DNA from 2 places in the Haemophilus haemolyticus genome. Region 2 is predicted to be linked to the other one. Evidence: riboswitches for the same ligand, from Rfam matches in the RefSeq annotation. Region 2 holds a riboswitch; the other holds the start of a gene.

Region 1 (7,797 bases), 970 kb from region 2:
GTTGAGAAAATTAAACACAGCTATCCACACTGCTGGCGCCACAAAACTCCGATTATTTTCCGCGCGACTCCGCAATGGTTTATCGGCATGGAAACACAGGGGTTACGCCAACAAGCATTAGGCGAGATCAAACAAGTTCGCTGGATTCCTGATTGGGGTCAAGCACGTATCGAGAAAATGGTTGAAAACCGCCCTGACTGGTGTATTTCCCGTCAACGTACTTGGGGTGTGCCGATGACCCTATTCGTGCACAAAGAAACCGAAGAACTTCATCCGCGTACTTTAGAGTTACTTGAAGAAGTGGCGAAACGTGTAGAGAAAGCCGGTATTCAAGCATGGTGGGATTTAGACGAAAAAGAATTATTAGGTGCGGACGCAGAAACCTATCGCAAAGTGCCTGATACCCTTGACGTATGGTTTGACTCAGGATCAACCTATTCTTCTGTTGTGGCGAATCGTCCGGAATTTAACGGTCAAGATATTGATATGTATTTAGAAGGTTCTGACCAACACCGTGGTTGGTTTATGTCTTCTTTAATGCTTTCTACCGCAACAGACAGCAAAGCACCATACAAACAAGTATTAACCCATGGTTTCACCGTGGATGGTCAAGGCCGTAAGATGTCAAAATCTATCGGTAACATCGTGACACCACAAGAAGTCATAGATAAATTCGGCGGCGACATTTTACGTTTATGTGTTGCTTCAACAGATTACACAGGTGAAATGACCGTATCTGATGAAATCTTGAAACGTGCAGCAGACAGCTATCGTCGTATTCGTAATACCGCTCGTTTCTTATTCGCAAACTTGAATGGTTTTGATCCAAAACGTGATTTAGTCAAACCAGAAGACATGATTAGCCTAGATCGTTGGGCGGTAGCTTGTGCGTTAGATGCACAAAAAGAAATCAAAGATGCGTACGATAACTATCAATTCCACACAGTGGTACAACGTTTAATGCGTTTCTGTTCGGTAGAAATGGGTTCGTTCTACCTTGATATTATCAAAGACCGTCAATATACAACTAAAGCGGATAGCCTTGCGCGTCGTAGTTGTCAAACTGCGTTATGGCATATTGCTGAAGCATTAGTTCGCTGGATGGCGCCGATCTTATCTTTCACGGCCGATGAAATTTGGCAACACTTGCCACAAACCGAAAGTGCTCGTGCAGAATTCGTATTTACTGAAGAATTTTATCAAGGCTTATTTGGTTTAGGCGAGAATGAAAAATTAGACGATGCCTACTGGCAACAACTGATTAAAGTTCGTTCTGAGGTGAACCGTGTATTAGAAATCGCGCGTAACGATAAAGTGATTGGTGGTGGTTTAGAAGCAGAAGTGACAGTTTATGCGAATGACGAATATCGTGCATTGTTGGAACAATTAGGCAATGAATTACGTTTCGTGTTAATCACCTCAAAAGCTGAAGTGAAAGCATTAGCAGACAAACCTGCAGATGTGGCTGCGGGTGAGTTAGAAGGTATTGCCGTGACTGTAGTTCGTTCTAACGGTGAAAAATGTCCGCGTTGCTGGCATTATTCTGACAAAATTGGTGTAAATCCTGAACATCCAACACTTTGTCCACGTTGTGTAGAAAATGTGGCGGGTAATGGTGAAGTGCGCCATTTTGCATAATTAAATTCGTTGTAAAACAGAAAAGTGCGGTTGATTTTAACCGCACTTTTTTACTTTAGTACAAAAGGAAGTAGAAATGATGTTAGGGAAAGAAATGATTCGTTCTAAAACAATATGGTTTTATCTCTTATTGCTTGTTTTCTCCATTTTTACCAATATGGGGTTGGGTAATGTATTAAGTGAGAATATTCCCGTTTCAGATTACGCGATTTTATTTGTTATCACGGCGATTTCTTTTTATTTCACCCCTTGGGTTGGGCGAATATTAATCACTGTATTATTCCTCAGCGCGCTATTTTATTGCTCTGCTGGTTTTTTCTATGGTATTCCATCTTTGGGTATTATCGCTTCTGTTTATGAAACGAATATTAATGAAACCTTGGAATATTACACAACCATTCCTTTTGGGATATTTTTATTTCAAGCTAGTTATATAATTTTGTTTGTTATTTTAATGAAATTAAGCTTTCATGCTAAACAACAAGCATTTAAATGGCTAAATAGTGTTGTTATCAGCCTATTATTAGTTTTTTCTTACAATCAATTTTCTGATTGGAACTATGCGTATAAATTCCGTTTTTATCCCGTTCTTTTCTACTCAGAATTTGATCGTATGAATGATCTGTATTTAGAACAACGAGATTTTCTAAATCAATCCGTTAATGCGCCTTCTCAATGGGATATTCAATCTTTTACGCCAAAATATAAAAATTATATTTTGATTATCGGTGAAAGCATGCGAAAAGATTATATGTCGTTATATGGCTTTCCATTGAAAACCACACCATTTTTAGAGCGTGTGAAAGGCACAGTTTTTGAAAATTATTATTCTGCAGCACCGAATACGCAACCGTCTTTACAACGCACCTTATATCGAGCAGATAAAGGGGAAACGGTTTATACGGATAATATTATTTCTTTAGCCAAAAAAGCGGGTGTGAAAACCTATTGGATTTCTAACCAAGGCAAAATTGGGGAATTTGATACGATGGCCTCTCGTATTGGTCAAAGTGCGGATGAAACAATTTTTATGAAGCCGTTAGGTTATAACTCTAAAAAAGTTTATGACGACGAAATGTTGCCTGTATTAGACAAAGCTTTAAAAGAAAATATTACGAATCCAAAATTAATTGTGATTCATTTAATGGGCTCACATCCTGCCTTTTGTGAGCGTCTTCCATACGAGGTTAAAAATTATTTTATTAATCAATCTATGTCTTGTTATTTAGAATCAATTAAATATACGGATCAGTTTTTAGAAAAATTAAATTCACAATTGGTGGCGCAAAATGAATCCTATTCGGTGATTTACTTTTCTGATCACGGGCTTGCTCATTATGAGGATTCTAAAGGCTTATCATTGCATCCAAATAATCTTTATAAACAAGATTATGAAATTCCTTTCGTTATGTTTTCGAGTGATAGCCAAAAGGTAGAAAAAATAAAAACGCCACAATCTGCATTTAATTTTGTTTATGGTTTTGCTGATTGGATGGGAATTAAGGAAAAACATTTACAAGGCGAGGATTTCTTCCATCCTGAAAAACAGGAAATTAAGGTATTCGATTGGAAGAAAGTGGTGAATGTTAAAGAGTTGGCTGATGATCCAGCAAAATTACCAGAAGCCGTTCAGTAAATGAGATCGTGCTTTATCATTTATCGGCTTATGCTAGAATTAGCGGAATTTTTTTAAAAGGGAAATAGTATGTCCAAAAAATCAGGGCTTTCGTTTTTATGGTTAAGTGCGGTCGCTTTCGTGGTTGATTTGCTCACTAAATACATTGTGGTACAAAAATTTGATTTGTATGAAAGTGTTAATGTGTTGCCTGTTTTCAATCTTACTTATGTTCGCAATTATGGCGCTGCATTTAGTTTCTTAGCGGATCATAGTGGCTGGCAACAATATTTCTTTATTTTGTTAGCATTAGCTATTTCTGGCATGTTGGTTTATTTTTTAGCAAAAAATAATGCTCAACAAAAAATCCAAAATTCTGCTTATGCATTCATTATTGGTGGGGCGTTAGCTAATATGGTGGATCGTGCTTACAATGGTTTCGTCGTGGATTTCTTTGATTTCTATTGGGATATTTACCATTATCCAGTGTTTAATATCGCCGATATCGCCATTTGTATTGGCGCAGGGTTATTAGCATTGGATGCTTTTAAGAGCGAAAAGAAAAAAGTACAAGATAAACAAGCAGAAAAGTGCGGTCAGAAATGAAGATAATTTTAGCTAATCCACGAGGATTTTGTGCCGGTGTAGATCGTGCCATTAGTATTGTTGAACTAGCCTTAGAAATTCATGGCGCACCGATTTATGTTCGTCACGAAGTGGTACATAACCGATTTGTTGTAAACGGATTGCGTGATCGTGGCGCGATTTTTGTGGAAGAATTAAGCGAGGTGCCTGATGGTGCTATCGTTATTTTTTCTGCGCATGGTGTATCTCAAGCGGTTCGACAAGAAGCGAAAGATCGCAATCTCAAAGTATTTGACGCAACCTGTCCTTTGGTGACTAAAGTGCATATGCAAGTTGCGCGCGCAAGTCGAAAAGGAACAAAAGCGATTCTGATTGGGCATAAAGGGCATCCTGAAGTTGAAGGCACAATGGGGCAGTATAGCAACGAAGATGGCGGGATTTTCCTGATTGAAAAAGTAGAAGATATTGCGCGCTTGCCAATGCAAGAAAATGATGATTTAACCTTTATGACGCAAACGACGTTGTCGCTAGATGATACGGCTGAAACCATTGCTGCATTAAAGGAAAAATATCCCGCTATTCAAGGGCCACATAAAAACGATATTTGTTATGCGACAACCAATCGTCAAGAAGCGGTGCGAGAATTGGCAAAATTATCAGATTTAGTGTTGGTTGTGGGGTCTAAAAACTCATCAAATTCAAATCGTTTAGCTGAATTGGCTTCTCGTATGGGGGTTAAATCACAGCTTCTTGATGATCCTTCCGATATTCAAGCTGATTGGTTTAATGATGTGAAAACCATTGGGATTACAGCTGGCGCGTCTGCGCCAGAAGAATTAGTCCAATCGATTATTTCTCGCTTAAAAGAGTTTGGTGCGAATACCATAGAAGAACTACAAGGTTTAGAAGAAAATATGTTCTTTGAGGTTCCAAAAGAGCTGAGAATAAAAGAAGTTAACTAATCTTAAGGGCTTGTTGTAAATGATAAGCCCTTTGTTTTTTCATTCAAATTAAGAATTTTTGCGATCTGAATCGCAGAAGTGCGGTAAGAATCTTGAGCGTTTTCTTGAAAGCATAAAAAATGGCTCTGTTGATATGCTCATCAACATGTTCATATTAAAAGGAAACCTATATGAAATTAATGAAAACATTATTTACTTCAGTTGTATTGTGTGGCGCGCTGGTTGCCTCTTCGGCTTTTGCTGAGGAAAAAACTGCAGAGCAGGCTGTTCAACCTGTTGTGGCTACTCAAACTGAGGCTCAAGTTGCACCGGCTACTGTGAGTGATAAATTGAATATCAATACGGCAACCGTTAGTGAAATTCAAAAAGCCTTAACAGGAATCGGTGCTAAAAAAGCAGAAGCGATAGTGCAATATCGTGAAAAACACGGTAATTTTACGAGTGCTGAACAGTTATTAGAAGTGCAAGGAATTGGTAAAGCAACACTTGAAAGAAACCGTGATCGAATCACTTTTTAATTTTAAAACCTCTTATGGATGCCCTGTTTTACAGGGCTTTTTTATTGTGCACTTTAAGCCATTTTTGCATTTGTTCAATTTCCGCTTGTTGTGCGTTAATAATATTCTCAGCAAGCTTACGCATCTCTGGATCTTTTCCGTATTTTAATTCAACTTCCGCCATTTTTACTGCGCCAATATGGTGTGGCAACATACCTGCTGCAAAAGCAACATCAGGATCTTGATATTGCATAGCAGCCATCATGTTCTGATGCATTTGAGTCATACCTTGCATTAATTCTTGTTGCATTGCAGAACTTGCCGACATTGGCATATTCATGTGTGCTTTATGCGGTTGTTCATTAGCTTGGGCACAAATTGAAACTGCAGCAGCGCTAAGTGTGATAAAAGTCATAAGTTTTTTCATGTTTTTCTCCTATGTGATAACTGAATGAGCACGAATCATAAACCTTGACCTAAGGTTAAAGTCAATATTTATTCCGAAAATTTTTGGTGAGATATTAAAATAAGACAATGTTTGATATGAAGGACAGAATTACGAAGCAAAAATTTGTACTTACCACGGGCAATAAAGAAAAAGTAAAAGAAATGGCAGATGTATTAGCTGATTTTGGTTTTGAAGTCATTGCTCAGACAGATTTAGGCATTGAAAGCCCAATCGAATCACTTTTTAATTTTAAAACCTCTTATGGATGCCCTGTTTTACAGGGCTTTTTTATTTTTTCAGAAAGAAAATGTAGAAAGTTTATTTCTTTTTAAAAATCCGTTGGCAATCTTAGTAAATTTTAATACACTAAAAAGCCTAGTCGGGGTGCAATATGCTGAGATCATACCCGTGAACCTGAAACAGTTAATACTGACGTAGGAAACTAGGAATACAACCTTATCTCCTTCCCGTCATTGTTGCTGCCTTTTTGATATAAATAAGGATGTAATAATGAAACTTCTTAAATTAACCTTAATTTCTACCGCACTTTTTTCCACCGCAGCATTAGCCCAATCACAACAAAGTGTGAATATATATAGCTATGATTCTTTCACTTCTGAGTGGGGAGCTGGTCCAAAAGTAAAACAAGATTTTGAAAAAGCGCACCCACAATGCGCTATTAATTTTACGCCTTTTGAAAGTGGTGGTGTGTTGCTTAACCGTGTTCGTTTAGAAGGGAAGAAAACAAAAGCGGATATTGTATTAGGTTTAGATAACTTTGTTTTAGAACAAGCTGAAAAAACAGATATTTTCACGCCAAATAAAGTAGATTTAACTCAACTTGATCTACCAACTAAATGGACGAACAAAACCTTCTTACCTTTCGATTTCGGTAACTATGCTTTTGTGTATGACAAAACTAAATTACAAAACCCGCCGGAAAGTTTGAAAGAATTGGTTGAACGCCAAGATATCCGTATAATTTATCAAGATCCTCGCACCAGCAGTGTGGGTCGTGGTTTATTGGTTTGGATGAATGCAATTTATCCTGCGGACAAAATTCAATCTGCTTGGAAAGAGTTGGATAAGCATACGGTAACAGTAGGTAAAGGCTGGTCAGATACTTACGGTGCATTCTTAAAAGGAGAAGCTGATTTAGTATTAAGTTACAGTACATCGCCACTTTATCACCAACTTTTTGAGAAAAAAGATAATTATGCAGCGACAGATTTTGCGGAAGGGCATATCACTCAAGTGGAATTAGCGGCTCGAGTCGCCAACCATCCAAATCAATGTGCGGATGATTTTATGGCATTTTTAATTTCACCTACGGCACAAAAACATATTGTGACAGCCAATATTATGTTGCCAGTCATTCAAGGTGAAATTGAGCCGCACTTTGATGCGCTTAAAGCTCAACAAAAAACTCAAACTCCAATCAATCCAATGGTGAATGCCGAACAATTAAAAAATTGGATTAGCACTTGGCAAACCACATTAACAAAATAGTTTGATGTTGCCGTTATTTCATCATCCACAACTCCGCCCTCGTCATTATGTGGGCGGTGTTGTTGTCATTAGTTTCATTACTCTTTTTTATGGTAGCGCCTTAAGTTCGATCTTTGCATTGGGCGATGAATTACAATGGAAAACTTGGTTCACGGATGATTACCTACAGCATCTGATTTTTTTCAGTTTTGGGCAAGCCTTACTTTCTACCATTTTATCTATTTTTTTTGGTCTGCTCCTCGCTCGAGCATTGTTTTATCAACCATTCTCAGGAAAAAAGTGGCTATTAAAATTAATGTCGCTAACCTTTGTTTTACCTGTTTTAGTTGCAATTTTTGGTTTGATCGGCATTTATGGTTCTAGTGGTTGGTTAGCTTGGTTTGCTAACCTTTTGGGAATGACATGGCAGGGACATATTTACGGGCTCTCAGGTATTTTAATTGCCCATCTTTTTTTCAATATTCCACTGGCTGCGCAACTTTTCTTACAAAGTTTGCAAAGTATCCCTTATCAGCAACGTCAGCTTGCAGCCCAGCTTAATTT
Region 2 (7,797 bases):
CCGCCATCATACCAAGCAGGGGGAAGTAAAAGTGCGGTACGATTTTGCTCTGTTGGATCAAAAGGTGCAATATAAGGCGCGAGAATGCTAATTAAGGCAACAATCAAAATAAAAATTAGACCAATTAGCGCGCCACGATTTTGTTTGAAGTAAAACCAAAATTCTTGTAAAGGTGTTTTTGGCGCGAAAGTTAAAGGCGTGTCAGACATAATTTCTCCCACAATTAATGACGGATACGCGGATTGACCACGCCGTAAAGTAAATCGACGGTTAAATTTACCACAATAATAATGGTTGCAATAATCAGTACAGAACCTTGCAACACTGGATAATCACGGGCTTGAATAGCATCAATAATCCATTTCCCAATTCCCGGCCATGAAAAAATGGTTTCTGTGAGAACTGCACCAGAAAGTAATTGACCTACAATTAATCCCACCACAGTGACAACAGGAATTAACGCATTACGCAATGCGTGAACAATAACAATTCGAGTATAGCTTAAACCTTTTGCTTTTGCCGTGCGGATATAATCTTCGCCTAATACTTCCAACATCGCAGAGCGTGTCATACGCGTAATAATGGCAAGAGGAACAGTACCTAATACGATGGCAGGAAGAATTAAAGATTTCACTGCATTTTCAAAAGCACCAGAAACACCAGAAAGCCAGCTATCAATAAGCATAAATCCTGTTGGCGTATCGATCCAAAATTCATTATCTAAACGCCCGCCTTGTGGTAAACCGAGTTGTGGCGAAACATATAAAATTAAAATTAAACCCCACCAGAAAATTGGCATAGAATAACCTGTGAGCGATGCAGCTGTAACGGTGTGAGAAATCCAACTATCTTTTTTTACTGCAGCAATTGTGCCTAAAATAACGCCGCCTAATAATGACCAAAATAACGCAAAAAATGCCAATTCAGCGGTGGCAGGAAAAAGCGTAAAAAATTCAGTAAGGACAGGTTGTTGAGTGCGGAATGATGCACCGAAATCCCCTTGAATTACATTGCCAATATAGTGGAAATATTGCTGATAAAGAGGTAAATCTAAACCCAATTGGTGCATCATTTGTTGATGTACTTCTGGCGTTAAGCCGCGTTCCCCCATCATAATTTCCACAGGATCACCAGGAATAAAATGCACAAGGGCAAAGGTAATAAAAGTAATGGCAATAAAAGTAGGGATCACCATTAAGATTCGTTTGAATACAAATTTAAACATTCCATCACTCATAGATAATAAAAGTGCGGTAAAAATTTACCACACTTTTCAAAGAAATTAATCGGTAAAAAATATAATGCTCTTGGATTCTACCGCACTTTTTCCAATTTTGCCAAATGCGCAATCAACCATTTAATGCCTTGTGCTTGGAACGCTATTTGTAACCGCGTGTTATTTTCAGATCCTTCCACATTAATCACAGTGCCAAAACCAAATTTTTCGTGTTTAACTTTTTGCCCCATTTTCCATTCATTTTCATTTGTACCGACAGGAGATACTGAACCAACTTTTGCTAGGTTCATCGCACGCGTGACAGTTCCTCGTAAACGAATTTCTTGGATACATTCTTGCGGTAATTCTGCAATAAAACGTGATGGCAAATGGCGTTCTTCTTTGGCATATAACCGACGGCTTTCCGCATAAGAGATGGTCAGTTTTTTCTTCGCGCGAGTAATACCCACATAAGCTAAACGACGTTCTTCTTCTAAACGCCCAGGTTCTTCAAAAGAACGGAAACTTGGGAATAAACCTTCTTCTACGCCCACCATAAACACACGAGGAAATTCTAAGCCTTTCGCAGAGTGCAATGTCATCATTTCTACACAGGATTGATGAGGCGAGGCTTGTTCTTCGCCAGCTTCTAAGGAAGCGTGAGTTAAAAAGGCAGTGAGTTCGGTCATTTCTTCCGCATCATCAGGTTTAATAAATTCACGGGTTGCGGTAACTAATTCTTCCAAGTTTTCAATACGAACTTCGCCTTTTTCGCCTTTTTCTTGTTGATACATATCATATAAACCTGAATGTTTAATCACAAAATCAGTTTGTGCGAAAAGCGGCATTTCTGCAGTATCAAGTTGTAGTGAATTAATTAATTCCTGGAAACGCAATAATGCTGTTGAGGCTCGCCCAGCCAACATATTTTCTTGTGTTGCGACTTGTACTGCTTGCCATAAGGTAATTTGGCGTTCCCGTGTTAAGTTACGCAATATATCTAAAGTGCGGTCGCCAATGCCACGGGTTGGCGTATTAATGACACGTTCAAAAGCCGCATCATCTTGACGATTATTAATTAAACGAAGATAGGCTAACGCATCTTTAATTTCTTGGCGTTCAAAGAAGCGCATACCGCCATAAATACGATATGGAATTTGACAACGAATTAAGGCTTCTTCAATAACCCGTGATTGACTATTATTGCGATAAAGCACGGCGCAATCATCAAGTTTTCCGCCATTTTCTACCCAATCCTGAATTTGTGAGGCAACAAATTTAGCTTCGTCTAATTCATTAAAAGCGGCATAGATACCCACAGGCTCACCTTTTTCTCCCTCTGTCCATAAATTTTTACCAAGACGATCACTATTATTGGCAATCAATTCATTTGCACTGTTTAGAATATTGGCGGTAGAACGATAATTTTGTTCAAGACGAATTGTTTCGGCTTTAAAATCTTTCAAGAATTTTTGAATATTTTCGATTTGTGCGCCACGCCAACCGTATATAGATTGATCATCATCGCCCACAATCATGACTTTGCCTGTTTTTCCAGCAAGAATTTTGATCCATTTATATTGAATTTTATTGGTGTCTTGAAATTCATCCACCAAAATATGCTGAAAACGTTGTTGATAACGTTGCAAAATTAATGGTTTTTTCTCAAATAATTCATAGGCTCGAATTAATAATTCAGCAAAATCAACCAATCCTGCGCGATCGCAAGTGTCTTGATAGATCTGATAAATTTTAATCCATTCACGTTCTTGGCGATCATTAAAATCTTCAATGTCGTTTGGTCGCAATCCTTCATCTTTTTTGTTATTGATGTACCAACAAGCCTGTTTAGGCGGAAAAGCTTTTTCATCAAAATTATGTAATTTTAATAACCGTTTAATTAAACGCAGTTGATCTTCTGAATCCAAAATTTGGAAATCTTGTGGTAATCCTACATCTAAATGATGGGCTCGCAATAAACGATGGGCAATGCTGTGGAAGGTGCCAATCCACATACCAAATAATTGATGTTGTGCGTGTTTGGCAAGGGTAGCTTGAATACGATGACGCATTTCTGCTGCTGCTTTATTGGTAAACGTCACAGCCATAATGCTGCCCTCAGAAATATTTTCTACCGCAATTAACCAAGCGATACGGTGCGTCAATACACGGGTTTTGCCAGAGCCTGCACCCGCTAGCACTAAGTGATTACCAAGAGGAGCAGCTACGGCTTCGCGTTGTTTATCGTTAAGTCCGTCAAGTAATTCAGAAATATCCATGATGAAATTTTTATCTGTTCAAATTTACAGGAATTATAAGTCTAATTTTTTTATATCACAATCAAGAAAATCATAAACTTATCCGACTTTACAAAAATAGTATTACAACTTATATTGATTCGCGGTTAGTCGGGGTGCGAGCATCGCTGAGAAAATACCCGTGAACCTGAAACAGTTAGCACTGGCGTAGGAAACTAATCTCTCCTCCTTAAAGGGCTGACTTACTTTTTTCTGTATTTATATAAGTAAGGATGCATCATGACACTCTCTTTTTCTTTAAAAAATTCTTTTAAATTGACCGCACTTTCTAGCATGCTTGGTTGCAGCTTATTAGGATTAAGTTTATCAACTCCTGCTCAAGCAGAAGGCAAATTAGTGCTTTATTGCAGCGTCCAAAACACGACTTGTGAAAAAGTCGCTCACGCTTTTAGCAAAAAATATAATGTGGACACTCAGTTTGTGCGTAATAGCACAGGGACTGTATTAGGCAAAATCAAAGCCGAAAAAGAAAATCCCCAAGCAGATGTGTGGTATGGTGGTACATTGGAACCGCACTTTCAAGCTCGAGATGCTGGTTTGTTAGAAACTTATCGTTCGCCTCTGCAAAAAGAAATTATGCCTCAATTCAAAAAGCTCACGGAACAACGTGGCGATACCACGTCGATTATTTATCTTATGGAGCTTGGCATTGGGATGAATGAAAAACTGCTAGCTGAAAAAAATATCGCGAAACCTCAATGTTATGCTGATTTATTAAAACCAGAATTTAAAGGGTTAATTCAATATCCAGATCCTCGAGTATCGGGCACTGGCTACACTATTCTTACAACTTTAATTGAAATTATGGGCGAAGATAAAGCCTTTGCTTATTTGAAAGAACTTGACAAAAACATTGCTCAATACACGAAAACTGGATTAGCAACGGCTAATATTTCTACGGGCGCAGCCGCTGTTGATATTGGTTTTATGCATACTTATGTGCGTGAAAAGGATAAAGGCGCACCGGTTATTGGTGCTTTACCTTGCGAAGGCACAGGCTATACGTTAGGGGCAGTCAGTATCATTAAAAATGGACGCAATTTAGATAATGCTAAACGCTTTGTCGATTTTGTTCTTTCTGCTGAAGCCCAAGAAATTCCTTGGCGTGATGCGGATTCTTACCAACTGCCAACAAATATTCATGCTAAAGCGCATCCACATCTTTCAGATCCTGCGAAACTTAAATTGATTGATATTGATTTCATCAAATTTGGTTCAGATCAAGAGGCGAAACGATTAATAGAACGCTGGGTTGAAAATGTGAAGGAAAGAAAAGAGTAATTGATGTTAGCCCAAGAAAAAGTGCGGTGAAAATTCACCGTATTTTTCTTTCCCCCTTGAAATCTTTCTTTTTATTCTTATATCTGTGACGTTCAATTTTTATCTTTATGAAGGAAAAAATTATGTCACAAAATCAAGAAACTCGTGGCTTTCAATCTGAAGTCAAACAACTACTCCAATTAATGATTCATTCTTTGTATTCCAACAAAGAGATTTTTTTACGTGAATTAATTTCTAATGCCTCTGATGCGGCAGATAAATTACGCTTTAAAGCACTTTCCAACCCTGCTTTATATGAAGGCGATGGCGACTTGCGTGTGCGCGTGAGCTTTGATACGGATAAAGGCACTATCACAATTAGCGATAACGGCATTGGTATGACTCGTGAGCAAGTAATTGATCATTTGGGGACGATTGCAAAATCAGGAACAAAAGAATTTTTAACCGCACTTGGTCAAGATCAAGCAAAAAATAGCCAGCTTATTGGGCAGTTTGGTGTGGGTTTTTATTCAGCTTTCATTGTGGCAGATAAAGTGACTGTAAAAACTAGAGCGGCTGGCGAAGAGGCGGATAAAGCCGTACTTTGGGAATCTGCTGGCGAAGGCGAATATTCTGTGGCGGATATTGAGAAAAAATCCCGTGGCACAGATGTGATTTTGCACTTACGTGAAGATGAAAAAGAATTTTTAAACGAATGGCGTTTGCGTGAAATTATCGGTAAATATTCTGACCATATTGGCTTGCCGGTAGAAATGCTAACGAAAGAATATGATGATGAAGGCAAAGAGTGCGGTGAAAAATGGGAGAAAATTAATAAATCCGATGCACTTTGGACGCGTTCTAAAAATGATGTTTCCGATGAGGAATACAAAGAGTTTTATAAACACTTAAGCCATGATTTTGCTGATCCTGTGACTTGGGCGCATAACAAAGTTGAAGGAAATCAAGCATATACTAGTTTGCTTTATGTGCCAGCTAAAGCACCTTGGGATTTATTTAATCGCGAACATAAACACGGCTTAAAACTTTATGTTCAACGCGTATTTATTATGGATGATGCTGAGCAATTTATGCCGAATTATCTCCGTTTTATGCGTGGTTTAATCGATAGTAATGACTTGCCATTAAATGTATCTCGTGAAATTCTACAAGATAACAAAATTACGGCTGCATTACGCAAAGCATTAACTAAGCGTTCATTACAAATGCTAGAAAAATTAGCAAAAGATGATGCAGAAAAATATCTTCAATTTTGGAAAGAGTTTGGTTTAGTCTTAAAAGAAGGCCCTGCAGAAGATTTTGCTAACAAAGAAACTGTCGCGAAGTTATTGCGTTTTGCTTCGACACATAATGATAGCAGTGAGCAAACTGTCTCTTTAGAAGATTACATCTCGCGTATGAAAGAGGGGCAAAAAGCTATCTATTACATTACAGCGGACAGCTATGTTGCAGCGAAAAATAGCCCGCACTTGGAATTATTCAATAAAAAAGGCATTGAGGTTTTATTGCTTTCCGATCGCATTGATGAATGGATGTTAAGCTATTTAACTGAATTCGACGGTAAACCGTTACAAAGTATCACGAAAGTCGATTTGGATTTAGGCGATTTAGCAGATAAAGAATCTGAAATGCAAAAACAACAAGATGAAGCCTTTGGTAGTTTTATTGAGCGTGTGAAAAACTTGCTTGGCGAACGGGTGAAAACGGTGCGTTTAACTCATAATTTAACGGATACACCAGCGGTGGTTTCTACAGATAATGATCAAATGACGACCCAAATGGCGAAATTGTTTGCAGCCGCAGGGCAACCTGTTCCAGAAGTAAAATACACCTTTGAACTGAATCCAGAACACCATTTAGTGAAAAAAGTGGCTGATATTGCAGATGAAACTGAATTTGCTGATTGGGTAGAATTGTTGCTCGAACAAGCTATGTTGGCAGAGCGCGGATCTTTGGAAAATCCAGCTGTGTTTATTAAACGTATCAATAAGTTGTTAGGTTAATTCATTTGAGATGAAGTAGTATAAGGGTTAAAATCCTCAGTCTAATTAGATTGAGGATTTTTCTTTTTTAGGTGAAATATGATTACAGTTTATGGCATTAAAAATTGCGACACAGTGAAGAAAGCATTGAAATGGCTTGCGGATCACAATATTGAACACAAACTTCACGACTACCGTGTTGATGGTTTGGATTTGAATTTTTTAACTCAGGCAGAAGCTCAATTTGGCTGGGATGTGTTGGTAAATAAACGCAGTACAACTTGGCGTAATTTGGATGAACAAGTTAAAAATTCCCTTGATAAAACGACCGCACTTTCCGTGTTGGCAGAGAATCCAACCTTGATTAAACGCCCCATTATTTTACAAGATGGAAAGGCATTAATTGGTTTTAATGAAAAGGAATATCAGGCTACATTTGCTTAAAGTGCGGTTATTTTCTTAGGAGTTTTTATGAAAGAAAAAGTGGTTTTGTTAGCGAAAGATTTAATTCGTCGCCCGTCTATTAGCCCAAATGACGAGGGCTGTCAGCAAATTATTGCCGAACGTTTAGAAAAATTAGGTTTTCAAATTGAATGGATGCCTTTTAATGATACGCTGAATTTGTGGGCAAAACACGGAACGGGTGAGCCAGTTATTGCTTTTGCAGGTCATACGGATGTTGTGCCTACTGGTGATGAAAATCAATGGTCGTATTCGCCGTTTTCTGCTGAGATTATTGATGGCATGCTTTATGGTCGTGGTGCAGCGGATATGAAAGGCTCCCTTGCAGCAATGATTGTGGCAGCAGAAGAATATGTAAAAGCAAATCCTAATCATAAAGGCACCATTGCATTATTGATTACCTCTGATGAAGAGGCCGCCGCAAAAGATGGTACTGTACGCGTGGTTGAGACTTTAACGGCTCGTGGTGAAAAAATTACTTATTGTATGGTTGGAGAGCCATCGAGTGCTAAAAACTTAGGCGATGTTGTCAAAAATG

The links. A riboswitch is a leader RNA that binds a small molecule or an ion and turns the genes downstream of it on or off. The one in region 2 is predicted to bind thiamine pyrophosphate.
Positions count from the first base shown of each region.
Region 1: another riboswitch for thiamine pyrophosphate. It lies ahead of thiB (thiamine ABC transporter substrate binding subunit); the one in region 2 lies ahead of DV428_RS07520 (ABC transporter substrate-binding protein).

Region 1 covers NZ_CP031243.1:556,533-564,329, forward strand. Annotated here, with positions in the region: gene ileS (isoleucine--tRNA ligase) at 1-1,638, shown strand, start outside; gene DV428_RS02920 (phosphoethanolamine transferase) at 1,715-3,274, shown strand; gene lspA (signal peptidase II) at 3,344-3,859, shown strand; gene ispH (4-hydroxy-3-methylbut-2-enyl diphosphate reductase) at 3,856-4,800, shown strand; gene DV428_RS02935 (ComEA family DNA-binding protein) at 4,971-5,318, shown strand; gene copM (CopM family metallochaperone) at 5,347-5,724, opposite strand; gene DV428_RS02945 (EAL domain-containing protein) at 5,907-6,077, shown strand; TPP riboswitch at 6,116-6,203, shown strand; gene thiB (thiamine ABC transporter substrate binding subunit) at 6,256-7,254, shown strand; gene thiP (thiamine/thiamine pyrophosphate ABC transporter permease) at 7,259-7,797, shown strand, end outside.
Region 2 covers NZ_CP031243.1:1,554,991-1,562,787, reverse strand. Annotated here, with positions in the region: gene DV428_RS07535 (ABC transporter permease subunit) at 1-209, opposite strand, end outside; gene DV428_RS07530 (ABC transporter permease subunit) at 224-1,225, opposite strand; gene uvrD (DNA helicase II) at 1,315-3,495, opposite strand; TPP riboswitch at 3,616-3,705, shown strand; gene DV428_RS07520 (ABC transporter substrate-binding protein) at 3,754-4,815, shown strand; gene htpG (molecular chaperone HtpG) at 4,938-6,818, shown strand; gene DV428_RS07510 (ArsC family reductase) at 6,897-7,241, shown strand; gene dapE (succinyl-diaminopimelate desuccinylase) at 7,269-7,797, shown strand, end outside.